4 regions of the Proteiniborus sp. MB09-C3 genome follow, and region 1 is predicted to be linked to each of the others. Evidence: riboswitches for the same ligand, from Rfam matches in the RefSeq annotation. Region 1 holds a riboswitch; each other region holds the start of a gene.
What was found. Region 1 has a riboswitch for cyclic di-GMP ahead of QO263_RS12760 (type II secretion system protein). Riboswitches for the same ligand answer to the same signal wherever they lie in the genome.
Positions count from the first base shown of each region.

Region 2: another riboswitch for cyclic di-GMP. It lies ahead of QO263_RS01060 (transglutaminase-like domain-containing protein); the one in region 1 lies ahead of QO263_RS12760 (type II secretion system protein).
Region 3: another riboswitch for cyclic di-GMP. It lies ahead of QO263_RS06380 (methyl-accepting chemotaxis protein); the one in region 1 lies ahead of QO263_RS12760 (type II secretion system protein).
Region 4: another riboswitch for cyclic di-GMP. It lies ahead of QO263_RS02680 (tetratricopeptide repeat protein); the one in region 1 lies ahead of QO263_RS12760 (type II secretion system protein).

Region 1 covers NZ_CP127161.1:2,606,584-2,614,298, reverse strand. Annotated here, with positions in the region: gene QO263_RS12775 (GspE/PulE family protein) at 1-356, shown strand, start outside; gene QO263_RS12770 (type IV pilus twitching motility protein PilT) at 364-1,422, shown strand; gene QO263_RS12765 (type II secretion system F family protein) at 1,438-2,643, shown strand; cyclic di-GMP riboswitch class I at 2,721-2,810, shown strand; gene QO263_RS12760 (type II secretion system protein) at 2,956-3,354, shown strand; gene QO263_RS12755 (prepilin peptidase) at 3,544-4,305, shown strand; gene QO263_RS12750 (type IV pilus modification PilV family protein) at 4,319-5,734, shown strand; gene QO263_RS12745 (PilW family protein) at 5,748-6,362, shown strand; gene QO263_RS12740 (hypothetical protein) at 6,376-7,715, shown strand, end outside.
Region 2 covers NZ_CP127161.1:216,332-224,046, forward strand. Annotated here, with positions in the region: gene QO263_RS01050 (DUF364 domain-containing protein) at 58-831, shown strand; gene QO263_RS01055 (hypothetical protein) at 890-1,231, shown strand; gene QO263_RS01060 (transglutaminase-like domain-containing protein) at 1,234-2,028, opposite strand; cyclic di-GMP riboswitch class I at 2,042-2,126, opposite strand; gene QO263_RS01065 (class D sortase) at 2,240-2,977, opposite strand; gene QO263_RS01070 (collagen binding domain-containing protein) at 3,141-7,715, opposite strand, start outside.
Region 3 covers NZ_CP127161.1:1,322,554-1,330,268, reverse strand. Annotated here, with positions in the region: gene QO263_RS06405 (copper amine oxidase N-terminal domain-containing protein) at 1-49, opposite strand, end outside; gene QO263_RS06400 (GGDEF domain-containing protein) at 211-681, opposite strand; gene QO263_RS06395 (hypothetical protein) at 939-1,151, opposite strand; gene QO263_RS06390 (helix-turn-helix domain-containing protein) at 1,274-1,657, shown strand; gene QO263_RS06385 (CBS domain-containing protein) at 1,725-2,057, opposite strand; gene QO263_RS06380 (methyl-accepting chemotaxis protein) at 2,181-3,881, opposite strand; cyclic di-GMP riboswitch class I at 4,026-4,111, opposite strand; gene QO263_RS06375 (TetR/AcrR family transcriptional regulator) at 4,369-5,157, shown strand; gene ytaF (sporulation membrane protein YtaF) at 5,238-5,861, shown strand; gene QO263_RS06365 (putative heavy metal-binding protein) at 5,995-6,315, opposite strand; gene asnB (asparagine synthase (glutamine-hydrolyzing)) at 6,530-7,715, opposite strand, start outside.
Region 4 covers NZ_CP127161.1:557,495-565,209, reverse strand. Annotated here, with positions in the region: gene QO263_RS02700 (radical SAM protein) at 1-484, opposite strand, end outside; gene QO263_RS02695 (ABC transporter ATP-binding protein) at 547-1,335, opposite strand; gene QO263_RS02690 (FecCD family ABC transporter permease) at 1,332-2,369, opposite strand; gene QO263_RS02685 (metalloprotease family protein) at 2,945-3,478, opposite strand; gene QO263_RS02680 (tetratricopeptide repeat protein) at 3,498-4,538, opposite strand; cyclic di-GMP riboswitch class I at 4,632-4,716, opposite strand; gene trhA (PAQR family membrane homeostasis protein TrhA) at 4,936-5,616, opposite strand; gene QO263_RS02670 (hypothetical protein) at 5,791-6,288, opposite strand; gene gcvPB (aminomethyl-transferring glycine dehydrogenase subunit GcvPB) at 6,409-7,715, opposite strand, start outside.

The DNA of each region.
Region 1 (7,715 bases):
TTATATCTCAAAGATTAGTAAAGAAATTATGCCCTAGCTGCAAAACACCTTATAAAGCCAGTTCTCAAGAAAAAAAGATTTTGGGACTTGAATTAGAAGAAGATGTAACTCTTTACAAACAAACTGGATGTAATAAATGCATTAAAGGCTATAGAGGCAGAGTTTCTATAGGCGAGATAATGTATATAGATAGGGATATAAGAAGGCTAATAGATAATAGAGCTACTACTGATGAACTTAAAGAAGCTTCTATAAAGAATGGTATGACAACTCTTTATGATAATGTAGTTAATTTAGCATTAAAGGGAATAACTTCAATAGAAGAGGTATTCAGAATTGGATATACCATAGATTAGGGGGAAAATGAAGTTGGATTTTTTAGATTTGATTGAAGATGGAATTAAAAAAAATGCTTCAGATATACATATTACAGTAGGCATACCTATAACATACAGAATAGATGGTAAGCTTGTAAAGATGGGCGAAGAGGTTTTAAAGCCTGCTGCTACCGAGGAAATTGCTCGAAAAATATTGAATGAAAGACAAATAAATGAATTGTTTGAAAAGGGAGAATTGGATACATCATATTCTAGTCCTGGAATAGGAAGATTCAGAATCAATATCTACAAGCAAAGAGGAAGCTATGCATTGGCAATTAGGATTATTCCTCCAACTATACCTACTATGGAAGAGCTTGGATTGCCGAATATTATTAAGGACTTATCAAAGCTTCCAAGGGGACTAATACTAGTAACTGGGCCTACTGGCAGTGGAAAATCTACTACGCTGGCTTCAATGATAGATTCTATAAATAGTGAGAGAAACTGTCACATATTAACTTTAGAGGATCCGATAGAGTATCTGCACAGACATAATAAAAGCATAGTTAATCAAAGGGAAATTGGCAATGATTCCTTGAGTTTTGCAAATTCTCTTAGGTCTGCCCTAAGACAGGATCCTGATGTGATCCTTGTAGGAGAAATGAGAGATTTGGAGACTATAAGTATTGCATTAACAGCTGCTGAAACAGGGCATCTTGTTTTATCTACCTTACATACATTAGGAGCTGCAAAGACCATAGATAGGATAATAGATGTATTTCCTCCTTATCAGCAGCAGCAAATTAGAATTCAATTTTCTTCGGTTATTCAGGGAATTGTATCTCAACAGCTTTTACCTAGATTAGATGGAAAAGGCAGAGTAGCTGCATTTGAAGTCATGATTGTTACTTCTGCAATTAGAAATTTAATAAGAGAAGAAAAATCTCATCAAATTGATACAGCAATCCAAACCGGTGCCAAGTTTGGTATGCAGACAATGGATAATTCACTATTATCTTTATACAAAAGAGGCTTGATAAGTGGGGAAACGGCACTGAATCAGTCTGTAAATACTGATATTATCAGAAACTATGTATTATAATCAGGTGGTGATTTTATGCAGTTTATGTATAGAGCAGTTACAGATAGCGGACAAATTATAGAAGGAATCTATGAGGCTAACAGTGAACAAGAAGTACTATCGATGCTAAGAAATAACGAATACATGCCTATATCAATAGAGCATAAAGAGGAAGAAAAACCAGTATCGTCTTATTTTTCGAAAAAGGTTACTAAAAAGGATATAGCAGTATATTGCAGGCAGTTCTACACAATGCTAAATGCAGGTGTCAGCATAATTAAATGTCTAGATATATTGGAAGTCCAGACTGAAAATAAAGCAATGAGAAATGCAACAAGAGCTGTTTTTGATGATGTACAAAAAGGAATGACTTTATCTGAATCAATGAGAAAATACGAAAAGGTTTTTCCTAGCTTGCTAGTAAACATGGTTGAGGCAGGAGAAGTAAGTGGTAACCTTGATGTAATAATGGAACGAATGGCAATACATTATGAAAAAGAGAATAAAATCGAAAATAAAGTAAAAGGAGCAATGATTTACCCCATTGTTCTAGGAGTTGTTTCAATAGCAGTAGTGATTTTCTTGTTAGTGGCTGTCATGCCTACTTTTATTGGAATGTTTGAAAGCAGTGGAATAGAATTGCCAGCTCCAACTAAATTGCTTTTAAGCATCAGTGATTCTCTCAAAAACCAGTGGTATATATATTTAGCTTCAATACTTATTTTAGCACTTATTATAGGATATTTTGGAAAGCAAGAATCTGGAAGATTATTTATTGATGGGTTAAAGCTTCGAATACCAATTTTTAAGGACACAAGCATAAAGATAGCTACTTCAAGATTTACTAGAACATTGTCTACGCTTCTATCAAGTGGGATACCCTTACTTCAAGCTCTAGATGTAGTATCAAAAATAGTCAACAACAGGTTTTTAAGCCTTAGACTAGAAAATGCAAAGGAAGAAGTAAGGAAAGGAATTCCTCTATCCAGAACAATTAAAGAAGTTAGGGTATTTCCTCCTATGGTGGATTCAATGATAAAAATAGGAGAAGAATCAGGCTCACTAGATGAAATACTAAATAAGAGCGCAGACTTCTATGACGAAGAGGTAGAGGTAGCCATTCAAAAAATGACAGAAATGCTCCAACCTCTTCTAGTAGTATTCATGGCGCTAGTAGTGGGATTTATAGTCATAGCCATGGCACTGCCAATGTTTGACATGGTCAATACTGTACAGATGTAAAAGCAAAAAAACACTAGAAAAATAGCAAATTTTGTATTGACAGGATTTAGTAACTAAAATATTATTGTAGATATCAACAGAATAATTGGCAAAGCTATTGAAAAATAGCGACGCAAAGCTAGAGTCTAAAGCTACTGAGAAGTAGCCATGATCGTTCAGCTGCATAAATAATTTAGTGTTATTTGTGCAGCTTTTTTTGTACCAAAGGACAATTTTTTAATACTATTTTCGAAGGGTGGTGGTTTAGAAAAGAAATAATAGTTGCATCTATTATATGGTATTGATAAAAAATAATAACAAGGGGGAACAGATATGTTCGAATTTATTTTAAAGCAGTTAAAGCAGTTAAAGCAAAATAAAAAAGGATTTACTTTAGTGGAGTTAGTTGTTGTTATAGCTATACTGGGTATATTGGCAGCTATTGCGGTACCTAAGCTAACTACATCAAGAAAAGCAGCAGCAGATACTGCACATCAGGCTAATATTAAAGTACTTACAAGTGCAGCAACAATGTATATAGCAGATGAAGGAGTCCCAACTGAGGCTGATGTAGTATGGACAGAAGCAAATAAAGACGATGATAATGGTTGGGGAAATTATCTTCAGGAATGGCCTAAAGCACCTACTGGAATCTCTAACGCAGAAGTTAATGGAAAAGATTATAAAGTAACGATTTCTACTGGCGGAGATATAACAGTATCAAATGAGTAGAATTGAGAACCTAGAGAGAAGAGCACAAGAACAGGAATTTTATCCTGAAGGACCTCAGGGACAGGAACCTTGTCTCACATAATATAACTTTTGAAGGACTTCAGGGACAGGACCTTGTCCCACATAATATAACTTTTTAATTGAAATGCTTCAAAGTAAACAGAAAATTTGACTAAAGGAGAGCTTACCATGTACATACTAACATTCATATTCGGAACTTTAATAGGTTCTTTTCTAAATGTATGCATATACAGAATACCTAGAGAAGAGTCTATAGCTTATCCTTCTTCCCATTGTCCTAAATGCAGCACTCCTTTAAAATGGGACAACCTTATTCCTGTACTTAGCTTTCTATTGCAAAAAGGCAAATGTAGATATTGTGGGGAGTCCATTTCCCCACAGTATCCCATTGTTGAACTATTGAATGGTATTTTATATGCTATATTTTTTCATTTTTATGGATTATTAATTGATTTCTTTTTTTATAGCTCTATTGTGAGCATTTTAATTGTCATTAGCTTAATAGACTACTATCATCAAATAATACCGGATTCTTTAGTAATTATTATTTTCATAATAACTATTATTCATAAGCTCACATTATTTATATTGTATAAAACACCATTTAATCTAATGAATAGCATATTAGCTCTATTATTAGGAGGAGGATTATTTCTAGTTATTGCTATAGTCTCAAAAGGTGGCATGGGAGGAGGAGACATAAAGCTTATTAGTGTATTAGGCTTTATGCTTGGAATAAAGAAGCTTCTTTTGAACATATTATTATCCTTTATAATTGGAGCCGTTTTTTCAGTATTCTTATTACTCCTAAATAAAAAAGGGAAAAAAGATGCTATACCTTTTGGACCTTTTATCAATATTGCATTTATTGTTACTCTATTTTTCGGAGACAGAATTATTAATTGGTATGTTCTAAGGTTTTTAGTCTAGGGAGGAAGTTCCTTTGAGAAAAAATAAAACAAAAGGATTTACTTTAATAGAAGTGATTTTTTCTATAGTATTGCTGGGTATTATCAGTGTATTTATAATACCAATGTCTATTTATTCAGTAAAGTATGCAAAGTGGAATAATATAAGACTTAATGCTTTAAATTTAGCATACACACAAGTAGAATGGCTAAAAACATTGGACTATGACGACTTAGGTTTAGATATTTCTGGATATTCGCCAAGGGGAATTGTCAAAGATGATTATTATATGAATGATAATGATTCTGTAACAATAAAGGGAGTTAAATATCACGTAACTACAGGAGTATATTGGGAAGGCTCTGAGTCAAGCACAGGTGAACCAGTACCTCAGGCTACAAAAAAGGTTGATGTTGTTGTAGAAGCAAAGGATGTTTTTACTGGGGAAATTAAGGAGTATTCTGTACTGGGTACATTAATATCTAGAGAAGGTGAAAGGATACCAACTCTCCCAGGTCAGGTAAAAGTATCTGCAACTTTAAGAGGGGCTAATGAAGGAGTTAAAAATGTTATGATTGGCTTAGGACAGTCAACTTTATATTCAACCTTTGCTAATACAGATGGAGGCGGTATAGCTTTAATAGGAAATCTAATGAATGGAGCGTATAAAGTACAACCTATTAAATGGAGCTATTTTGAAATAATGGTTATGCCAAATGGGGTTAATGCTGCAAGCTCTGATTGGAAATTAGATAAAGAAGTGATTGTTCCAAAATGGGATAAAAATAATAAGCCTAAATATCCAGAAATAAACTTTTATATTGACCTTCCAGGATATATTGCATTACCTGTAGATAATAAGTATCCCAAAGCTGCAAAGGTAGAAATTAAGCCTACTGGTGAATCATACATTCCATCAGAGGGAGAAAGTGAAGAACATATGCTGCTGGAAGTTAGTATTGAAGAACTGATTAGCATAAAATTTTGGAGGCTATGGAATTACGAATATACAATAGAAAACGGAGAAGATAGATATTTTTTTACCAGGAGTGAAACAGGTTATTTATGGGATGGCAAATTTGACATAGACGATCTCAATAAAGCAACAACTGAAAAATTGGATATAGTATTTGCTTTAGATGAAAATAGCGTGTACAAAAAAACAAACAATAAATTGACAGAAATTATTATTAATTTCACATCTCAGGTTAATAATATAGAGCTTATGGAGTTTACATTAAATGATGAGTTAATTGATAAAAGCTATTATACGATTACACAAATTATATCTGGAAAAAATAATGCATTTAAAATTACACTTGATGGTAGTAAGAATTTTACCGAAGATATTATAAATTTTGAAATCATCAATCCAGACTGTTTGATCAATAGCTATGGAATGAGATTATCAAAGGATTTAAACAAATGTACCTTAACCCCAAATAATTAGGAGCTTGATTTATATGCTTATTAGAACAAATCCTATAAGAAATCAAAAAGGAATAACATTAATTGAACTATTAATAGTTGTACCACTTGTAGCTATTATTATAATGATTTCATATAATCTATTCTTTTTGTCTACAAAAAGCTTTAACTATGTTAAAGATACTTTTAACTCCAGTGAGGATATAAGAGTATTTATAAATAATATACAGAAGGAAGCAAGTCAAGCTAAAAAAGCTGTTGAAGATAATACTGTACTTTTTAAGCCAGCTAATTCCAATAATAATGTTCTGTACATATATACTGATATAGACAATGATGATATTCCAGAGCTAGTAAGATATAGACTTGAAGGAAATGAAATGAAAAGAGATATAAAAAAAGCTGCTAATAGTAAATATCCATTTAAATTTACCAACCCATTTACTAGTGAGAAGGTAGTGTTATCAAATATTACAAATGATGGCATATTTGGTGAGATATCATATATTAATACTTCACAGCAGAGCTTTGGAGATAGGGATAATAGAAGAAAGGTAAAGGTGAACATAGAAATATATACTGGCAAAAATAGTACACCGATTATTATAGACATGTATTTAGTAACCAAAAGCAGGACTGAATTTGAGTAAATGGAGGGATAAGATGAAAATTCTTAAGAATAATCGAGGTCTTACTATACCATTAGTTTTAGTCGTACTATCTATCGTGACTATATTTGGATTTGTAACCCTATCAATAACATCAAACCAAGCTAAATTTAATATTATAGATAATTCATCTAAAAAAGCTCTTGAATATGCTGAAGCTGGTTACAATCAATATCTTTGGTATTTAAATGATGAGTTGAACTTCTATAGCACTGCTGCTCATGAAGATTTGATGAATAAACCAATAGAATTTGAAGAGGGCTATTATGTGTTAGACGTCACTAAACCCAGTGATGCTGATAGATTTGTTACTATAAAATCTACAGGCTGGACGAAAGAAAATCCCACTATAAAAAGAACTATACTAGCTAAAATTAGAAAAAAACAGTTTGTACATCATGTTTATGTTAGTGATGATGATGGGCCCAATATATGGTGGACTACTGGAGATGAGAGTCATGGTCCTTTGCATACTAATAAAGATATTAGAATACAAAATAGACCTATTTTTTATGATACAGTAAGCTATGTCAATAAACTAGAAAGAGGCACTGGATATAATCCAGATTTTAAAGTACAGGATCCATCTCAACCTATGCAAACTAAGAAGCTAGAGTTTCCAGCTTCAAATAAAAATCTGAAGGATTGGGCAGAAAAAGATGACATGGTGTTTTATGGACGGACCTGCATTTTTCTTGACGGAGATACAGTAAAGATTAGAAACCAAAATTCAGATGAAATAATAACAAGGAGCATATCAAAAGATATACAAAACTTAGTCATCTATGTAGATAAGGTTCCTGATAATGATAAAAGTGTCAAAGGGGGAACGGGTAAATTTGGCATTAGGTCAGGCAATGTATTTGTTTCGGGAAACCTTAAAGGGAAATTAACAATTGGAGCAGAAGATTCGATCTATATTACTTATTCAGATCCAACTAACTGGTACGATTATGATACTAGTGATATGTACAACAAAAATAATAAGCCAAATCAACCGCCAACTTCATTTTCATGGGGAGGTAAAAACAATAGAACCTATCCTGAAATTGGAGGAGTTGAGTACAGTAATACATGGTTTAGTGGAAACAAAAATGGTACAGGTACAGCAATGTCTTCCTATGACAGTGAGAAAAAAATATATACTAGATATTCATTTGATAAAAATGACAGTAAAAAACCTGGTAAGGATATGCTAGGTTTAATTGCGAACAATGAGATTCTAATATTACACTATGGTTGGCCTAAAAAGGCATATGATTCAGATGGTAAAGATGATATCTGGGATTTTGAATGGGAGTGGAGGAATTGGGGATGGTGGTTAAGCCCAGATTA
Region 2 (7,715 bases), 1.5 Mb from region 1:
GTGCTATAATTTTCCTGATATATCATAATTTATTATGAAAAGGGGGTATATAGCTAAATGCTAATTGAAAGGGTCTTTGATATTGCAAAAAATGATTTGGAGGGTCTTTATATTAAAGACGTTATCGTAGGAATATCTTTTGCAGGTGTTCAACTGTCAAATGATAATGTTGCTTTTATATACTTAATGAGAGAAAAACTGCCCTCGGGATGCTCTATATTTTCATATGGTGAGGAAATGATAGGTATGAAAGCAATTGATTGTGCTAAATGGGCTGTTACAGGAGCTGAGGATTTGCAAAGAGGTTTAGGCTGTGCTGTTATAAATGCAGCAAATAAATACATACGTACTACTAAATCTACTGAAGATATGGATACATTATATGAAAAAATAACATCTAAAGATACTGTAGGTGTAATCGGACATATGCCTCCTTTAGTTAAAAATCTAGCATCAAGGGTAAAAAGATATATTCCCTTTGACAGAGCAATAGATATTCAAGGAAGTGTTGAAGGCGCTTCAGTATATCCAATTTCAATGCAAACTGAATTATTGCCTCAATGTGATGTAGTTATTATAACTGGAACAACTATGATAAATCATACAACTGATGAAATACTTAAGATGTGTACGAATGCTCGTGAAATAGCTCTTATAGGCTTCTCCGTCCCATTTTATCCTAAAGCCTACAAAGCTAGTGGTATAACAGCAATAAGTGGAATTGAATTTATGAATGACTGCAAAGAAACACTATTCAAGAAAATATCTAGAGGATGCGGAAGATTAACTATGCATGAATATGGAAATGGTCATTTCTGTAGGATTATATGATAAAAGAAAGACATCAATGACTCTTTTTTATTACATGATTTAAGATTTGAAGTCCTTTTTGGAAATTAACAGGCTATTTAGGGGTAATGACAAGCTTATACTTAATATGTTATTCTATTCTTCTGTATCAGGCTGGGTATGTCTCTATACTTTTAAGGCTTTAAAGGGCGATTTTAAAGGTATAGCTAATTTACCCTATAAAGGAAGCAGGGCGTTTGTCACTAAGGAATTTTATATGGTTATAGGAGGTACTATATCTCCTATGGTATGGCATCTAATAGTCGTTTTAGTAGTATCTATTATAATACTTCCAGATTCTGTCTACATTCGCATTGCCTTTTTAGTTTATTCAGCATATAGAAAAACCACTGGCCTAAACCAGTGGTTTCTATTAACATAGTACTAGTATTGTTTTTCTATTTTATATTCTTTCTCGTCTTTTATCATTGAGCTAGCTGCATTTTCTTTTTTAAGTGCTGCATCATAAGTTGTATCTATAGTTACCCATTCCTTAGAATCTTCTAGATATACTTGATTCCATGCATGATATGCTTCTACATCATTTTTTCTTCCCATAACTAGCTTTGTAGGTACATCTAGGCTTCTAAGCATTGCTGCAAATAATGTAGCATAATCATAACATATTCCCTTTGAAGCTTTTAATATAATGTCTATGGAAGGTATGTATCCTGCTTGTACACTTGCAGCCTTGTCATTATCGTAGCTAATATTGTTTATAATAAAATTGTAAATTGCAATTACTTTTTCCTTGTCATTTTTTGCATTCTTAGCTAATTCTTTGGCTTTTTTCATAGCCTCCATGTTTTCGTTCCAGTTTATTATCTGATTAGATTGTAGGAACACTTTATTAGCATCTGATAGCTTTAGATTTATCTCTTCTTTTTCTACTTGTCTATATTTGTTACCTTCTACATTTTCTAAAATAGAAACAGTATATTTTCCATCTCCAAGCTGTAACGGATAGCTGTTGTTTGCTTTTATATCATAAGTATATTTTATATCGCCTTTAGTAATCATTACTTTTGCTGCAACATCCTTTTTTGGTATATAAGTGATAGTTACTAATCCATTTTCTAATTGGCTTTTATCAATATTTGAATTTGAAGCAAAAGCTATTGTAGAAAGTAATAATAATGAAATGACTAGTAAGAAGAGCACAAGATTTCTCTTTAACATAAAAAACTCTCCTTTCGGTAACTGGCTGCCATCTTATTTTTAAGTAAGGCCCTTTAGCTTTGCGTCCCTAGCTTTCACTAGGTTTGCCTTTATCGGTGAAAAGTCACTGATAAAAAAATATATTTATTTTCTTAATTTTACCATAGCTTGTCCAATTATTGCATAGGGCTACAGTCCTATGATTCTATTTTCATAGCTTACGGTTTAAGGATTATTCAAGTATTTTCCCTTTTATAATCAGCCTATGAGTTGGGTTCTTCATAGGGTGGCAGGTTATTAAGGTTATTTCTTTATCCTCCTTATTACTATATAATACCCAGACTTCTTCTGGATAAACATATAGCTTTTCTGTAACAGTATATTCAAACTGACTATCTCCAATATCTACTACTATTTTATCTTCAATCTCGACCTCTTCTAGTCTATTGAAGTTCCTTCCAAAACTACGATTTCTATGTCCTGCTATGGCATAGTTTCCGATTTCTCCTGCTCTCCCTGTGTTTTCCACACTGGCTACTGATATGTTTAGGTTGTTTTGCGTAGCTCCTTTTAGTATGGGCTGACTGAATTTGATTTTTTCTATTTTAAGAATACCTTCCATGTGCTTTTGTATATATTCTTCTCTTTCTTGTGCTACTCTTTCTGCTTCTTTTCTCTTCTTTTCTTCCCTATCTGCTTCTTCTTTCTTTTTCTTTTCTCTTTCTCTTATCTCACGGGAGTTTAGTTCTTCGATTGCGCCTATTTCTAATTCCTCCTCGCCGTATGACTCTAAGCTATTAATTTCTTCTTCCTCTTCCATATCTACACTATCTATTCTAGAGAGGCTTTGCTGCCACTCTTCTATAAGTTTAGATTGTTTGTAGTCTGCATATAGCTCTGATGCTTTTGGATATGCAGCTATGAATAAACCTGTGATGATTATTATCCATGGTATTATTTTTCTCTTCATTCTTTACCCTGCCTTTAAATCATCTTTTTAATGATAATTTTATCATCTATATATTCTTCAATACTAGTAGTTTTATGTTTAAAAGGCAGAGATTTTAGCCTCTGCCTTTCATACTATTTCCCTTTACTTCGTATAGCACCCTTTTGCTGTAGTTCTACTTTTTTTATACTATTTTTCTTCTTAGGAATAGTCCTAGAAATACTAATAGTAATCCTGTTATATAATATCCTATTTTGCTGCCTTCCCCAGTTTTAGGAAGTACTGTGCCTAATGGGATATCGTCTACATCTATCTCGATGAGCTCTTCTGTCCCATCTGGATGTCTTATGACAAATTTATCCTTGCCCTTAAATCCAGGGTTTGGAGTGTACTTCCAGTTGCCATCTTCGTCAAACTCAACTGTTCCGTTTTCTGGTGGTGTGACTATTGTTGGTTCTTCTGGTTCTGGTTTAGGTTCTGGCTCTGGTTCAGTTGGTTTTTCTGGCTCTTCTGGTTTTGTTGGTGGTTCTGTTGGTTTCTCTGGTTCTTCTGGTTTTGTTGGTGGTTCTGTTGGTTTCTCGGGTTCTTTTGGTTTTGTTGGTGGTTCTGGGTCTACTGGTGGACGATAACTATTTGTGATAGTTAGTCCGTCGCTAGATATTGACTTTCTGTAGCCACTTGGAACTTTTACCTCGTCTATTGTATATTTATGTTCTTTTCCATCTATATCTGTTTTGTCTAAGCCAGTCCAGATATATTCTGTTTCTCCGTCTTCTAATTTTACTGGTTCCCCAAAAGCTTCACCATCTCTGTATAGTTGCAGCTCTATGGCTGGTCTTGTACTTGATCCACCAATCCATACCTTTTTACCTGTTATGTCTATCTTAGGTATTATATAGGTATTGGTTACTGTCATATATTTATCTGAAACTGACTTCTCATAGTTTTCTGGAACATTTACTTCGTCCACAGTGTAAACATAATCAATACCTTTTTCATCTGTTTTATCTAAACCTGACCATTTGTAACTAATTGCCTCACCACTTAGTTCTACAGGTCTACCATATGGAATTCCATTCCTATATAACTGTAATTCTATAGTTGGTCTAATAGACGGCCCATTCACCCATACCTTTTTACCTATTACATCTCTCTTTGGTGATTGGTAGGTATTGGTTATAGTTAATCCATCATCTGATACCGACATACCATAATCTTCTGGAATGCTTACTTCTTCTACTGCGTATTTGTAATCTATCCCATGTACATCGGTCTTATCTAAATCAGTCCAAGTATAGGATATTTCTCCATCAGCTAAGGTTACTAATTCTCCATACTGAACATTGTTTTGAAGCAATCGTAACTGTATAGTTGGTTTTGGTTCTGGACCATTTACCCATACCTTATTACCTGTTTTTTCTATCTTCGAAGATACATAAGTGTTAGTTACTGTTAGCCCATCATCTGAAACAGACTTTATATAATTCTCTGGAACATTTACTTCGTCTACTGTGTAGACATAGTCCTCACCATTTTCATCTGCCTTATATAGATTCTCCCAAGTACAGCTTGCAATTCCATTTTCTGTCTCTATTGGTTCTTTTGGATCACCAAGAGCTTTGCTGTTTTGGTATAGTTGAAGTTTTATAGTTGGCTTGTCATTTGACCCACCCAACCACTTTTTAGTTCCTTCTACATTGATTTTTATTCTGTTGTTTGGAACTTCTAATACAATTGATTTGTTAATATTGTCCAATTTTAGCTTTATGCTGACATCTTTGCTACCTTCTTCGTTGTTTACTTCTACTATTTCATAGTCTTTTAATGCTTCTTGTAGTTCTTCCTTATCCATTTTTTCATAGCCTGCTGGTGCTTTTACTTCTTGCAAATAGTAGGTTCTTATATTTAATCCTTTAAATTCTAGAACTCCCTGACTATTTGTGCGATGTATATCGGTACCATCACTGGCTTTAACGTAATAAGGTTCTCCATTTAGTAAATAGTATAGTTTAAATTCTGCATCTTTAAGCTTTTTATTCTCATTTTCTGTATTATATTTGGTAATCTTTATATTTCCTGAACGTACACCACTGCCCGTTGCACCTGAATATTGAGTTACGTTGAATTTTATATCCTCTGTATCTGTGGTTGTAGTACTTTCACCATTAAATACTGCTTTGTTATTTATCTGCTCTCCATTTCCAGCAACTACTACGGTAGTGTACTCAACAAAGTATCTAGTATTAAACCCATCCTTAAAGGTTATGGTCAATACTCTTTCTCCCTTTGCATTTAATTCGTTCTCTAGAGTATAATCACCTTCAGTATCTTCGGTTGTTCTGAATAGTTCATCTCCATCAGGATTTTTAATCTTTAAGCTGTTTTCTATATACACTAAGCCTTTACTTATAGTATCAACTAAAACTGCACCAGCCTCTATAGGAGATAAGCTTTCATTTATGGTAAGTTTCCAGTTAATTTCATCATCTGAATATACTGTAGTTGTGCCTGCATCTTTAATAAGGAAGGTCTTATAGTCCTCATATTTCTCCTCTGCTGTATATGCTTCAACTCTGCCTGTAATCTGCGCAGAGTTTTTATACTTTTCTTTGGATAGTCCAACAATGTTGGTATAAAACTCTACCATATACGGTTTCTTTATGCCATGAGGAAATGTAAGAGTAAATTCATGTTCAGTATCATTCCAAGCAACAGTATAATTGTAATTTTCGTTTTCATCTTCTTTAGGCAGGACAGCACCAGGAATTATACTGCCATCCTTGTTTAGAGTATACTCCTTAACGACTATAGAACCTTTATCAAATACCTGACCTGGATCTGTAGAGTCTGTAGAACTGAGAGTATCGGTGATAAAAAATTCTACTGGTTCTCTTTTTGTTAAATCCTGACCTAGGGCATTTACATAGATGGTCCATTTGATTTTTCTATTTTCTCTGTCAAGGTCTACATCTTTTTTGCCGCCATTGAATACCACTTGATTTATGTCGTATTTGGCTGTTCTTTTCTCATTTATGTCATGATTTAAACCCTTTACATCCTTAGTGGTGCCCGAAAAAACAGCTTGGTTTATATATGTTCTATTTGGATTTAGTTCGCCTCCACTTTCAGGTGATAATACTTCATTAGGGTCAAAGGAAGTTTTATAGTAAATTTCGTATTTAGCCCTATCTATAGGATTCGTAAATGATAAGATGAATCCACCTGCACCATTATCTTGAATAATATAATCATCATCTTCCTTTAAAATTTCAGAACCCTTAATTATCCTCAAGGAATCTTTTATAAACACCATACTGTTGCTAGGAGTAAATATGGAACCATCAGCAGTTGTAAAAAAGGAATCTGTAATTGTAAGTTCTGTTATCTCCTCTTTAACAGCATCTACAGTAATCTTCCAGCTCATGGTTTTATCTGTGTGATTTAGTCCGTCATAGGTTATTTTGCCTTCTTCAGTGTCTATGGTCTTGTTTGATTCTTCTTTCTCTTTTGTGTAGATATTTTTTACTTCGTTACTTGGAGTAGCTTCTTTCCGTATGCTGTTATCTGAACCTATTCCATCTCCTTTTAATCCAGTTCCAGATAGCTCTGCTGTATTGTCTTTAGCTTGTGTAGGATCAGTTATTTTAGTTTTATATACTATTTTGTAATAAGTAGTTATAGTTCCTAAATTGGCTACAAATCCATTATCTGTTATATCCTTTAGACTTGGTGTCCCTGGTGAATCTACTAATGAAACTAAAACCCCATTATGGTCATATATTTTAATATCATAGTCACCATTGTCGTTTTTCATTAGTGTAAGCCCCGCACTTATAGTGTCTGTTATTGTAGCATTTATTATACTGTGATTAGCCCTATTTACATGGACAGTCCATTCTATTTCAGGATCTCCGTAGTTTGTGGTTTCCACTCCATACTTTTCTAACAGGGTCTCTCTGTTTACAGTAACAGTAGCTGTGTCTGTTCCTTTTTGATCTCCTTTTACTTTTAGTACTGCTGTATTTGAAAATGTATTTGAGGGGTGATACTCTGTATAGGATATATTTGTATCAAAGGTTATTCTATAGGTTTTTCCGTTTAATTCATTTAAATCTCCTAAATCAAATGGGAACTTCTTTTCAGTGCCCTCAGAGAAAATTACACTCGTCACTTCATCTCCAACAACAAAATCCTTACCACTTTTGCTAAGCTTAAAAATCCTAATGGAACTATTAACAATAGATAATCTAGAATCTAAAATTATATCATCTATAGACACATTATCTAAGTTCAGTTCAGCCTTGTTTACATCTATGGTCCATGTAATCTTTGTAGAGTTTTGACCTGCATTACTTTCATCAGGATTTTCTGGAACGCCTGTTTTGTCTATAGGTTTGCCTACTTGCAGACTGCCTATGTCACAATTTGCTGTTCCCTTTACATTGACTCCATCTTTTAATGTGGCAATGTTATCATAATTATTTTTTGAAGAGTCTACAATATCGGTCTTATATTTGATTCTATAGGCAGAATCTACCTCTCCTAATACTATTGGAAATCCTGTTGCTTCTTTACTAGATAGTTTTTCTTCCTTTACCTCTCCGTCATAGCCGATTGTTAAATCATATATTTCTATACTTCCTTCCATTAACTCAAGTCCTGCTGGAATTGTATCTTCTACTATTGCATTGCTTAGTTTGTCTAAAGAAGTATTCACGTCTATGACCCAGTTAATGTATGTTGCATTTATAGGCTCATT
Region 3 (7,715 bases), 1.3 Mb from region 1:
TTACTAGAGCTAAGGATAGAGTTCCTACAATTTTAGTTGATCTTTTCATCTGAATTCTCCCTTCTTTTCTGTGTTTTTTATTGCTTATGATTATTTGACGGGGTTATTCAGCAAAAGTTCCATAAAATTATTTATTTTTTAAAGCTGAGTATTACTCACTTAAAAGCACTTATTTAATTCTTTAGCTTTTATTGCATATAGGAGAAATATTTAACTAGTTTGTTCATCTTTAGATAAGGCTTTTTTCTTCCATGTGTATACTCTATTTCTTCCATGTCTTTTCGACTTGTATAAAGCTGTGTCGGCATAACTAATCAAGGTTTCGATAGTAGTTTCCTCATCAGGAACAAGACTAACTACACCTATGCTTACTGTACTGCCATCAATACCTAAAGAGGATTCTCTCCTATCATTTGATTTTGCTATATCATCTACAATAAGCTTTGCAATTTTCTCTGCCCTTTTCTCGCTAGTATCAGGAAGTAAAATAGAAAATTCATCTCCTCCATAACGACCTGCAACAAGCATTGCCTTATTTCCTATTTCATTCCTAACATCTACAATAACTCTATGATAAGAGTAAATGGATAATAAAAATAGAGAGATAAACCATAGGAAAATTAATAGAATAAAGCGTTTTTTATAATATCTATTTGTTTTTAAATATGGGAGTTTTGCCATATCTGTCTTCCTCTCATCATATGGAAAATATGTTTATGGTACCTTATGTCAAAACTTAATAACTAGGACTTTTTTACTAGCTATGTCAAGACAATTATAGGACTTTTCCCCTAGTTTTGCAATAGTATTCATTTTTATACGTAATTTAAAAAATATGAAAATATGATTGCAATAGCATCTAGATTTATTTTATGCTACTAGTTTTATTTAGCAGCATTTATATTAAATAATTATAACTATGTCCTTTAGATTTTTTACTAAAGCCTATTTTTAATGATACTTAAATAAATTTTTAGATTTGATAAAAAGACCTCGAAGCTAACCTCCTTTTCAAATATTAAGTAATTATAGACTATGTCTCTACCTATTTCATCTAATGCCTCTTCTAACTCTTCATATGTAATACTTGTCAATAATTCTCTTTCTTCTGGGATCATATCGTCTAGTTTCTTTATAAAGTTTTTAAGCATAATGTTTTCTGTTTTTCTTTTATATGTACTCATATGTATGTATTATATCATAATATTCCCCTTTTTGTAGCATAATAATTAGTATATATATTTTTATGTTAGGATATTTAAGAGGTGATTTTATGAACTTTTCAGAGCGATTGAAACTTCTTAGAGAAGAAAATAATTTAACTCAAAATGACTTGGCCGAAAAGCTAAATATCAGTAGACAATCTGTTGGCAATTATGAGAAAGGGACTAGATTTCCAAATGATCCAGAGCTTATCCTAAAAATTGCAGGATTGTTTAATGTTTCAATAGATTATTTATTAGGTGTTACTACTATTAGACATTCGTTAAAAAACAATACTATAAAAACACAGTCTAGAATCAAGGAAGAAGACTCTATTTATTATGCAAATAAGACTAGCGCACTAGAAAAGCTCTTTTATGAAGTAGATGGGCTTTCTACAGATAATATAAAAAAAATAACTAAATGCATTAAAATATTTAAAGATAATTTGTAAAATAGTATGGCTTAATTTTAAAATAAAAAAGTAGATGCAAGATACTTCTTTACATCTACGTCTTTATCTAAATGTCAGAGTTAGCAATTAATAAATCCTCTGTAATCAAACCCTCTATTTTATTTTTATTTTTAACCAACAAAAAGTCAGGATTTTCTTTTTTAAATATTCCTCTAATATTTTCGATTGAGGCTTCTGAATTTACATATAAAAATGTTCCCATCATCACATTAGCTGCAATGTCTTCAGGATTGGCTTTTATTAATTCCTCATCTGTTATTACTCCAACAATATTGCCATTTTCCACCACTGGAAAATGATGTATCCCTTTATCTAATATAATGTTGTTTATCAATGTAATACTATCAACAAGATTTACTAGCATAAAGTTTTTTATCATAATATCACGAGCTTTTCTAATCATATTATTATAATTTTGCTAACATGTAAATAACACAAAACTGTACTTACTAATCATAGATTCGTTAGCATATCTTCCTCCTTCCTTCAGTTATTATAATTTTTAATGCTTGAATCTTGAAACTGTTTCCAATAGCTCTTCTGCTAAATGAGCTAGCTCTTGTGCAGAGCTTGCTACTTCCTCCATAGAAGCAGTCTGTTCTTCAGAAGCCGCAGATACTTCTTGGCCAGAGGCTGCTGTCTGTTGTGATATAGCTGCAATGCTATCTATCGATTTAACTATTTCATTGCTTTCAGAAGCTATCTGCTGTGTAGCTGCACTCACTTCATTTATTTGTTCTGCCACGTTTTCAACTTCCTTAACTATAGACTTAAAAGTATTTCCTGCCTTGTTTACTGCTTCTACTCCTTCAAGAATTTCTTGTCCTCCAGATTCAATAACATTGACTGCACGGTTTGTCTCGCTCTGAATATCTTTTATTAATCCTTCAATTTTCTGGGTCGAAGCAGAAGATTGCTCAGCTAAGTTTCTTACCTCTTCAGCAACAACTGCGAATCCCCTTCCCTGTTCGCCTGCTCTAGCAGCTTCTATAGCAGCATTAAGAGCTAGTAGATTTGTTTGATCCGCAATATTCTTAATGACATCTACAATCTGTCCAATTTCTTCTGATTTTTTTCCTAAGGCATTAACAACATTCGCACTTTCTATGGAAACCTGCTTTACTCTATCAATTTTTCTTACTGCATTTTCTGCCTCTCTTACTCCTTCGTTGGCAGCATCAGAAGCATTCTTACTTGCATTAGTTACAGATTCTGTATTTGCTGCAGCCTGCTGTATTGCAGAAGAAATTTGACCTATATGGGAGCTGGTAGCCTCTAATTCTTCGGATTGTGCTGCGGCACCGCTGGACAGCTCCAGTATAGTTTTAGATACTTGCTCGGCAGCAGCTGTTGTTTCTTCAGATGATGCTGATAACTCCTGACTATAGGCGGCAACACTTTGAGAAGCTTCTGTAATCTTTATTATCATATCTCTTAGCCTATCAGTCATTATGTTAAAGGAATTTGCTAATTCACCAATTTCATCTTTATTTTTAACCTTTATAGCTTGTACTGTTATATCACCTTCAGCTATTTTTTTCGTAGCTCCAGCCATTACTGTTATTGGCTTGGAAATTATATTAGATATGTATAAAGAGACTATTATTCCTGTTAGTACGCTTAGTACAATTATAATAATCAATATGACTAATGTTTCTGAATATAGCATGTCGCTTCCATTATTAGCCGCCTCTGCTAATTCACTTTTTTGCTTTACGAGATAATTGATTTTTATTTCTATTTGCTCAGAATTAAGACGATTTACCATAGTTTGTTGATTAGCTTCCTCAATTTTGCCACTTGTAGCTAATGCAATAGCACTTTCCTCGTTAGGCTTTAGTATTTCCCACAGTTTTGTTATTTCAGAATATATACTTCTACCTTCCTCATCTACTATTGTACTTTTAAAATCCTCTAAGTTTTTTTCAAATTCCTCAAATGTAGACTTCATACTTTTAGCAGCTGTTTCCCGTCCTTTAGAATCTACTGCTAATATCAGCATTCCCCTGTCCTCTCCCAAGGATGCTAGATTTATTTGTGCATCTTTAATATATTCAATGCCTTTTAAGTGCATGTCATATAAAACAGTTAATTCATTGTTAATTACTGAAAGACTGTATATTCCAACACCACCTAATATAATCATTAAAATAATTAAGGCACTGAATCCAAATATTAGCTTTTTTCTCACTGTCAATTTCATTTATAATTCTCTCCTTTAGAAATTATGATAAACTAACACCTTGCTAAGAGAACAACCTTTTCTACAAATATCAGCCTTTTTAAATAGATGCAAGAAAGCTGTGAGTTCTGTTAAAACCACAGCTAAAAAATCATGGAAAAACATATTTACAACCCAGTCATTATAGTGTCGTACATGTCATATCCGTGGTTTCGCGTCTCTATCCTTCGATAAATTAGCTTTTTATATATTTTCATTGTATTGTACAAATAGTTTTTACATATAATATTACTATATTAGACACCACGTATTATTGTAGTACTATTTTCCACTTTTGTCAACATTTTATGCTATAATAAGGAAAAAGTTCTATGGTAATCTCAAACATATCCATTTACTACTCTTATGACACAATAGGCGGGGTATATATTAATATCTGCTTTATAAAATTAATACATTTTATGAAGCGAATATAATAATAAATTACAAAATAATGGGAGTGATTGTTATGGACAAAAGCCAGATATATCGTCAAAAAATACTTTCTTGTGCAAAAGAAATCCTAGAGATTAATGGCGAAGATGCTATTACTATAGATAATATTGCAAGAAAGTGTAAAATCAGTAAATCCACTTTTTATAATTATTTTTCTAATAAAGAAGACTTAATAAACCATCTAAACAGTTTCTCTGATATAGATGGTTTTTTTGTTTCTGGGACAAGAGAATTGATTTTACTTAAGGCAATTGAAGCTTTTCCCAGATTCGGATTTAACGAAATTGATATGGATAAAATCGCCAAGCTAGCAAAAATAAAAAGGACTACTATATATAATTATTTTTCTAGCAAAGAGGAACTATGGGAAAACTGTATTAGATATATTGTTGATAAGCAAAAAAGTATTATAGAGTCTATTGTGCTCGCTGATGAGAATCCTGTAGAAGTAATGGATAATTATATAGACTCTTTATTTAAGCTAGAAAATGAGTATTATAATGCTATCATAATAGTAAGCAAATACCATTACATAAGCAATAAAAAAATGCAAGAATTGCTTAAGGAATTAATCGATATAAAAATAAAATTATTTTCTTCAATAATTGAAAATGGGAAACAGAAAGGAAGCTATAAAAAGGATATAAATTCTATTAATACAGCAAAACTTATTACGACTTTTTTATTTGGATTAAGTTTTATCGATGCAGAAGATATTGGTGAATCGAAAAAAAAACTTTTTAACTTACTTCATAATTTTATAAAAGAAAATAACTTATCTAAGGAAGTACATGAGCCTTGATAAAAGAAACATCCCTTGTAACCTTTTAATTACTAAAGAGTATTATGATAATGTTAGATTTTAGTTGAGGGGGCGTTTCTGTGTTAGAAGCCTTATTATTAGTTATAGCTTTATCCTTAGATGCTTTTGTAGCTAGCATTGCTTATGGAACAAGTAAGATTAAAATACCTATTTCATCGGTAGCCGTTATTAGTACTATTTGCTCCTTTATTCTTGCGATTTCTCTTTTTTTAGGATCCATATTGAAAATGGTATTGCCAAACAGATTTGCTACTACAATTAGCTTTATAGCTCTTATGCTGTTAGGTATATATTATTTGCTTGAAGGGATTGTAAAGGCTAATTTAAGGAAAAGTGAAAGCTCAAATAAAAGAATTAAATTTAGATTTGCAGATATGCAGCTTGTACTGGATATTTATTTAGATGAAACAAGAGCTGATTTAGATAATTCAAAAAACCTCAATCCTAGGGAGGCTTTATACCTTGCCATAGCTCTCTCCATAGATTCGTTAGCAGTAGGATTTGCAAGCAGTTTAGGAGAGGTTAATTACATCCTTGCAATTCTGTTTTCCTTAGTTGCAGGTGCAATTGCTATTCTAGCCGGATTGTTCTTAGGTAGAAAGCTTGCTGAAACAGCAAAAATAAACTTATCATGGTTATCAGGTGCTCTATTATTAGTACTGGCAATTTTAAAATTAGTATAGAAAAACGGTAAAGAAACGACAAAATAATGATATACTCCCCTTTTGGCTAATAGCTCTATTGTTTTGCTATCTAGCATAATGGGACATATCTCAGGACTTTTGTCGTTTCTTATAACTTATGCTTTATTTTCCACTATTCTAGGACAACTCCAGTTCCAGAGGCTGTTACCATAAGCATATTGCCTCCTTCTCCTAAAACCTCATAATCAATATCAACTCCAACAACTGCGTTGCATCCAAGGGCAGAAGCTCTTGATTGCATTTCTCTCAATGCATCTTCTCTAGCTTTGATCAATTCTCCCTCATAAGATTGTGAACGTCCTCCAAAAAAATTTGAAAGTCCAGCAGCAAAATCCTTAAGAAAATTTACACCTGAAATTACTTCTCCAAAGACTATACCTCTATACTCTTTTATTTTTCTACCGTCTACATTTGGTGTTGTAGTTACTATCATGCCATACCTCCCACTTTATTTCTTAATACAATAATATTATACCCTTAATAAAATAATTCTTTGCTCAGCTGAATCTATTATACTATTTATATCTGGCGTTAAATATAGATATCTAGCATGAAAACATAATAGAAATACATGTTCTGATGTTTCAAATATAGAAAATGCATCAAAGAAATACTATCCGATGAAGCAACTCTACTCTACAGTGCTATTATAATTCTATAAAAAACTTTTTATACCATATAAGAAAAACATATATTGTCCATATCTGTCTAGCATGGTTCTCTTTACCTGTATAATGCTCTTCAATTAATTTCACAATTTCCTCAATATTAAAGAATTCTTTTGCTACGTCCGACTGAAACATTTCTTTTACCATATTATAATACTTTTCCTCACGGAACCAATATCTAATTGGTACTGGAAATCCTACCTTAGTTCTATTTGCCCATTCGCTTGGCAATGTATCTTTTGCAGCAATTCTCAATGCGTATTTACTATTTTTATCATTGACACGATATTTTACGGGTATTTGAGCTCCTAAAGACATGACCTCTTTGTCTAGAAATGGAACTCTTAGTTCTATCGAATGTGCTGAACTCATTTTATCAGCCTTCAGAAGAATATCTCCTGGCAACCACAAATTCATGTCAAGATACTGCATCTTAGTAACATCACTTTGATCCTTGACCTTCTCGTACACTTTCTTTGTAATACTTTGTACAGAGGGGCCAGATTTATATTCATCTTTTAGCACTTTCAATGCATCTTCTTCTTCAAAAACTTTGGCTTGACCAATAAACCACTTTTCTACTCTTTGCCCGCCTTTTACTAGAAAATTGGTTATCCTATTCTTGGGTAATGCTTTGCAGACTAGTGAAACTGGACGCCTAATAAAATTAGGTATCTTCTTATATTTCTTCATTGTTGGTGTTGTCTCATACCAAGCGTATCCTCCAAATATTTCATCCGCACCCTCGCCTGACAATACTACTGTGACATGCTCTCTTGCAAGCTTAGCTAAAAAGTATAGCGGCACAACCGATGGATTTGATTGTGGCTCGTCCATATGGTACTGAATAGTCGGAAGCATTTCGAATGACTCTTCAGCAGATATGAATTTTCTATGATTTTCTATCCCTAACATGTCCGATAAATCTTTAGCCAAGTTTGTTTCATTATACATATCTTCATAATCACTAAAGCCTACTGAAAAAGTTTTGTTAGGCATTAATAATGACGTAATATAGCTTGAATCTACTCCACCAGATAAAAATGAACCTACTTTTACATCACTAATTCTATGATATTTAACTGATTCAGCCACAGTCTCTTTTATTTTGTCAACGTAATATTCTAGGCTGTTATCTTTTTCATTATACATTGGATCCCAGTAA
Region 4 (7,715 bases), 1.8 Mb from region 1:
ATCTATCTTCTAATGTATCACCTCCTGGGCGAAATCGCTTATATATATTTTCATTGGGAGACTCTATCCCACATTGATAACCATCCATGCCTGCTGATTTTAGTATCTTCAAGCTCTCTTTATCAATAGCCCCAAATAATCCAAATACCTCCATATTAGTATTATTCTTTAAGGCCTCAATATAGTATGGATAATCATCAGGGACAGTATAGCCCATCCAACCGGATGCAGTAAATACACGATTAACCCCTATGCTTTCCATTAGCTTTCCTCGCTCTATTGCAGTTTCCAAGGAGCTTTTCTGTGAAAACTGATTGTTTCTCATTTTAAAGCTATCCCATTTGCAATGATTACAATGTGGCTGAGTCAGACATTCTCCTGTAATAACTACAGGCCCTGTATTGATTCTGGTTTTACCCAAGCCAATTTCCTGAGCTTTTAAAAAAAGCTCTTTATCTGGCATATTCATGATATCATTCAACATATACTTGTCCTCCTAATTTTCTGCTTAAAAATTCATATATTATAAAGCTTTGAACTGCTGCTTTAGCTATTGATTATGGGTACACAAACTTTTAGTTCTTCCTTGTTTTTTTCATCCATTATTGTGTTAATCTGCAACTCTATATTGTATATCTTATGTAGAAGCTCCTCTGTAACAACTTCGTCAGGTTTTCCTGACTTAAATTTATTCCCTCTACCCATTGCAAGGACTGTAGTAGAGACCATAAAAGCATGGTTTGGAAAATGAGATGTCATGATTACTCCTATATTTCTTTCTGCAAGCTTTTTTATATGCTTTAAAACCCTCACTTGATTACCAAAATCTAAATTTGAGGTAGGCTCATCCATTATAAGAATTTTAGGCTCTTGTACAAGTGCTCTTGCTATGAGTACTAATTGCCTTTCCCCACCGCTTATTTCTGTATAAATACTATCCTTCAAATATGAAATACCTAAAGATTCTATTATTTTCTCTGCAATATCAAAATCTTTTTTAGATGGTGACGAGAAGATTCCTAAATGTGCAGTCCTTCCCATTACTACCACATCTCTAACCTTATAAGGAAAAGGTGGAATATGAGCCTGAGGAACATATCCTATTGCTTTCGCAAATTCTTTTCGTGACCATTTAAATATATCTTGGCCATCTAGTAATATTTCTCCACCTTTTAATTTTAAAAAGCCTAATATGGTTTTAAAAAGCGTAGTTTTACCTACTCCATTTGGTCCTAATATACAAAGTATATCTCCTGCTTTTACACTAAATGATAAGTTTTCTATGATCGTTTTATCATGATAGCCACAAGTGGCATTTATTACTTCTAATTTCAATTCAATCCCTTCCTTGTTCTATACAATAGATAAATAAAAAAAGGAGCCCCTATCAAAGAGGTGAGTATACCAAGAGGTATCTCTATAGATGCTGCACCTCTAGCTATGTTATCAACTAGTAATAAATATGTGCTTCCTATAAGAGCTGAGGCAGGCAACAAGACCTTAAAGTCAGGTCCAACTATCATCCGTGCTATATGAGGAACTATAAGACCTACCCATCCTATCATTCCACATACGGCCACTGATGAAGCTGTTAAAAAAGTAGAGCAGATTATCACCAAAAACCTTAATTTCTTTGTGTCAATACCTAAAGACTTTGCCTCCTCTTCGCCAAAGGATAAAGTATTTAAATGCCATCTTATCAAAAATAAAGGCACAGTCCCTAGCAAAAAAGGTATTATAAGCAAGAATACATCTCTTCTACTTATAGACGATAAGCTTCCCATAAGCCAAAATGTTATAGCAGGTAGCTTATTATATGGATCTGCCATGTACTTTGATAACGATATAAATGATTGAAATATAGTACCTATTAAGATTCCTGCTAATATTAGAACAAACATAAAATTACTGCTTCGACCTATTTTTATACTTATAAAGTATGTTAAAAAAACCGCAATAATCCCGAATATAAATGCTGATATTTGTACCCCAACAGTATTATAAGAAAGCAATATAGCCAGTGCAGCCCCAAAACCTGCCCCTGCTGAAGTTCCTAGTATATCTGGAGAAACCATTGGATTTTTAAACATTCCTTGATATACCGTACCTGATATTGATAGTGCACTTCCTACAATCATGGCTGCTATAATCCTTGGTATCCTAACTTGAAATAAAACTGTCTCAATCACCTCAGGGTATTCTATATTTCTTTTTAGGGCTTTGGCTATTACTACTTCAAATATTTCATTAATAGTTACAGAGTATCTTCCAATCGTCATAGATAGCAAAAAGGCAATTATGGGTATTAATATTAGTATTAAAAACTTGAGATAATTATTAGAATTGCAGTTATCTGCCCTAGTTCGCACTTTGCTCCTCCTTGTAAATTCAAATTATATTTTTCACATTTAGATTTTAAAATAATTAAATTTATATTTTCACTTAAAATAAATGCTATAACATACAGTATTGAGCCAAACACACTTGTAATATCGTCCATGACACCGCTTACATAAGTAAAACAATCCTCTTATCTGTTTATGTTTTTTCTTTAATCGTTATGTTTTATTGAATATAACGATTTTGTTATTATACCACACTAAGTCATGACTTGTAAATCAAAACAATAAGACTTTGTAAATAGCTTCCAATAACATTTAATCCTCCCTTTGCTCTCATATAATATTCCCGTATCAAGTTTAACATGTCCAGCTGGGCCGCCTTCCGTTTCTTCTTTCACCTGTTTTTCAACAGCTACTCTTTCTGGTTTCCACTTCTCGCTGGGAGCTACTATGCAATAGCCTATTTCTTCACTGCCCTCTACAATCTTGAACCATTCATCTTCAAAATAGCCCTTTGCTTCTTAATTAAAAAAAGAAGATAGTCTTTACTATCCTCTCTAATAATTTTTAAAGCTTTTTATATATATAATTTTATAGAATTTTTACGCTATTATTTTAATAAGCAAATTAGGAAGGAGCATAGCAACTGCCATTCCATAAATTAAGTCAAGCCATGCCACAGAGCCAATAGCACATATTAAAATTATCCCAACTATTGGAGTCCCAAATATTTTAACTATAATAGGTGTTTCTTTTTTTCTTATAGATGCCCATATGCTTTTTGCATCTTGTACACTAGGAAAAGAATGCATAGCTATGGACACACCAAGCCAAATCAATACATATTCTAAAATATTCCCGCTCTTAAATTTAATAACTGGTATAGCAGCAGGCAGTGAAATTAATGCACCAATTACCGTATTTACTATAAAAGGCCCTACGCCTATTAGAATTTGCTGCTTCGCATTTTTAGGCTCTTCATGAACCACATAGCCTGATGGATTTCCAAACCTAAAATAGCAAATATCAAAGATTGCAATCCTAGATGTTTTGCAAAACAGTTGATGAGCAAGCTCATGAACTATTACTCCAGGAAAAGTTATTATTGATATTAAAAATCCTGGTATGATAAACATAATATTACACCTCGCTTATTTATCTCCATTGATATGTTCCGTTAAAAATTGATGTCAAAAATTCGGTTTCATATTCAGCATTTTTATCTACAAGAAGATTAAACATATTGTCTCTTTCACTTATCATATCGTTATAATGATAAGCTAGAGAGAGATTTGAAACAGCTTGATTGTTATCTTTGTCAAGTTTATATGCTTTTTCTGCCATTTCCAAAGCAACTTCGTCATTATTTCTCTTAAGCTCTATTTTGGATATAGTTATGTATGCTCCTGGATTTTCAGCATTCATGCTCAACACTTCTTTGCAGTATTCTAAAGCTTCATCGTATCTTTCTTGTTCCCTACATATTGCGGCAAGAAAAAAGTATGCAGAATGAAATTCAGGTTTAGAATTAATAACTTCTCTTATTAAAATTTCAGCATAATCAAACTCTCCAAACTCATATAGAGCATCTGCTAAATAATACTTTCCTGCAACATCTTCTGGATGTTCATTCACATAAGTTTCTAGCTGAGCTACAAGTTCTTCAGTATAATAGTCCTGCTCTGAACTATTCAATATTTTATTTAAGCCTTCATTGAGGAAATAAAATGTAGCTATATTATCCATAACAGTATCAATCCTGTCTATTAAGTCTTCTTCTGCCTCTTCCCCTATTATCATATCAATTGCATCTATTGCTTTATCAATTTTATCATTCTCATAATATGCAATACTAAGCTTAGCCAAAACAAGAGTTGAGTCAGGATACTTGTTTAAAACCCTTTCATACTCATTCATAGCAGTAATGTATTTTCTTTCATTTTCAGCCCTAGCCCCTCTTTCATAAGCAACACCTGCTTTCAGTAGAGCTGGAAACATTATAAGAGATAGAATAGTAACAATAAATATAATACCAAAGAAAGCTTTTATCCATAGTGGTATTGGACGATTTGATAATTTGTCCCTACACTCGCTACACAAAGGTGCTTTATACTCAGGTTCTACTACTGAACTACTGCAATTCAAACATGCAACTATCTCATCAGCATCGTTTGCTTTTTCGATATCCTCTGTCATAATTTTGTCCTCCTTCCAAGTTATTTTAACAATAAAACAAAAAATCCCTACATGTCGAAAAGGCATGGAGAGATATGGGCTTACATGCAATAATCTGGTGGCCCAGCTACCATGGTCATTTGACTTTAGGCCTGTAGCCTTGCGTCCTTATTTTTCAATAAGTTTACCTTTTTCAAAAATTATCCTGCTAGCTTTGTTTTATCACCAAAATATTATACCAAAATCTTTATTTTATGTCTGCAAAATATCGTTGATTAATAGAGTGTTTTCCTAATTATGTGCTTTTTAGTACTTTAGTACTATAGCTAAGATTTAATAGCTTTGCATTATTTTTTTATTATTGTTTCATCTAATTGAGATTATAGTATAATGAAAAAGCTGAGAATTCTCAGCTTTTTCATTTCAAATATATAAATATTCCTAGAAAGTGCATTACACTTCCGCCTAGTACAAATAAATGCCATATAGCATGGTTATAAGGAATTTTCTTTACTGAATAAAATATTGTTCCTAATGTATAGACTATTCCACCTGCCAATAACCAAATGAAAAATCCTTTCGGCACCATCTGCAGCATAGGCCTTACTGCTATAACTACTATCCAGCCCATAAGCACATACATAAGTACAGAAACCATTTTAAACTTATCGAATTTATTATAGGTGAATATCTTAAATCCTATGCCAAATAACGCTATAGTCCATACAGCAACTAATATACCTATTCTCCAATATCCTGTCATAGATAGCAATGTAACTGGAGTATAAGTACCTGCAATAAATAAAAATATTGAAGAATGGTCAAATACTCTAAGTATCTTTTTTATTTTTTCATTTTGAAAGCTATGATATAGGGTTGAAGATGTATACAGACAGATGGAGCAAAATCCATATATGCTGAAGGCCACTATTGATATTGTACTTTTATCCCAAATAGCATATATGAGCAAAATAGTCAAAGTGACTACGCTAAATAGAACACCTACGCCGTGAGTTATGCTGCTGGCTATTTCCTCCTTTATAGAGTAAGCCTTCTTTGAAATTTCATTAACTCCCAAAGATTTATTTAATTCATTCATTAAATCACTCTCCTCTTTTAATATCTCTAAATATATTATACACCATGTAGTATTAAAAAACACTAGTAGTAGTATTAAAAAACACCATAAATATAAAAAAATCAGGAATCTAAACTCCTGATTTTTTTCAATGCCGCAATAAACCCGCAGTTATCTGCGGGTCTAAACATTTAGCTATCCTCTTAAGTCAACCTTTAAAGGCCTTCCTTTTTCATTTAATGTAATCTTAGTGATCTTGACCAATTTTTTCTCATCATTGATCTTGTCGCATTCAAGTACTTGATATGTCTTGGAAGTATCTCCATTAGCTTTATAAACATCACCAAGTAATTTAAAAAATGAGTATGGATGATCTGGATCTTTTAGACAAATCATTGATGAATTTTGTTTTAACATAGTGTCAGTAATTAACTTTGCATAATCAATATCCTTAAGATCTCCAATTAAATAGTATTCAGCTTCATCAGCTAAGTCTTCGAAGCTTTTAACCTGCTTCATTGAAGAATTTCCCTTAGCTACAGCACCTATTGTAGCAAAAAGAGGTAGAATTCCCCATCCTTTGTGACCTGAAACCACAAAAGAGTCTTTATTAGCTACTGCTTCTTCGATATAGCTTGCAAATGCTTCTGTCATAAATTCTTGGTCTACTAATTTTTTCAACATTGGATTCATATAATCACTCCATCAAAAAATTATAACTATTTTTATAGTTTTGTCATATTGTTATTTTTTTATCCAGCAATATAAAAATTCAGGCAAGGAGCATGCCTTACCTGAATTTAAGATTAATATTTATTTACTCCATTTTAAGATAAGGTCTTTTGCTGCCTTAGCTTCATCTATTCTTCTAACTGGTGTATTATGTGGTGCTTCTTTTAACAGATTAGGATCTTTTTCTGCTTCTTCAGCTATCTTAATCATAGTTTCTATGAAGCCATCCAGTGTTTCAACGCTTTCTGTTTCAGTAGGTTCTACCATTATTGCTTGATCAACAATTAATGGGAAGTATACTGTTGGTGGATGGTAGCCATAGTCTAGAAGCCTCTTAGCAATATCTAGTGTAGCTACTTCTAAATTATCTTCCTTTAGCCCACCTAATACAAACTCATGCTTACAGATTTGGTCTAATGGTAGGTAGTAGTGATCCTTAAGCTTATTCATAATATAATTTGCATTAAGAACAGCTGTTTCACTTGCTTCCTTAAGACCTTCTGCACCCATTGACAATATATAGGTATATGCTCTAACCATCACTCCAAAATGTCCATAGAAGCCCTTCATTTTGCCTATTGAATCTGGACAATCATAATTTAGAGTATACATATCACCCTTTTTCTCTATCATTGGACATGGAAGGAACTTAATAAAATCTTCTTTTACTCCAACTGGGCCACTTCCAGGTCCTCCGCCACCATGAGGTGTTGAGAAGGTTTTGTGTAGATTGTAGTGCATTACATCAAAGCCCATATCTCCAGGTCTTGTAATACCCATGATAGCATTCATATTAGCGCCATCATAGTATAATAGACCGCCTGCCTCATGTACTAAATCAGCTATCTCTTTTATATTCTTTTCAAACAATCCAAGAGTACTTGGATTTGTGAGCATAAGACCTGCAATTTCATCACTTAATACAGCTTTAAGTGCCTCTATATCTACTGCACCATGTTTATCTGATTTTATCTCTACAATATCAAACCCTGCAACTTGTGCACTTGAAGGATTTGTACCGTGAGCTGAGTCTGGAACTATTATTTTAGTTCTCTTGCTATCTCCTCTAGAAGCATGATAAGCTCTTATAATCATAAGTCCTGTAAGCTCACCATGTGCCCCAGCTGCTGGCTGTAAAGTTGTTCTAGCCATACCTGATATTTCTGAAAGATATGTTTCAAGGTTATACATAAGCTCTAGTGCGCCTTGTACAGTTTCTTCAGGTTGATATGGATGTAGGTCAGCAAATCCATCAAGAGCTGCCATATCTTCATTTATTTTAGGGTTATATTTCATAGTACATGAACCTAATGGATAAAATCCTGTATCTACCCCATAGTTTTTATTTGAAAGATTAACAAAGTGTCTCACCACGTCAACTTCACTTA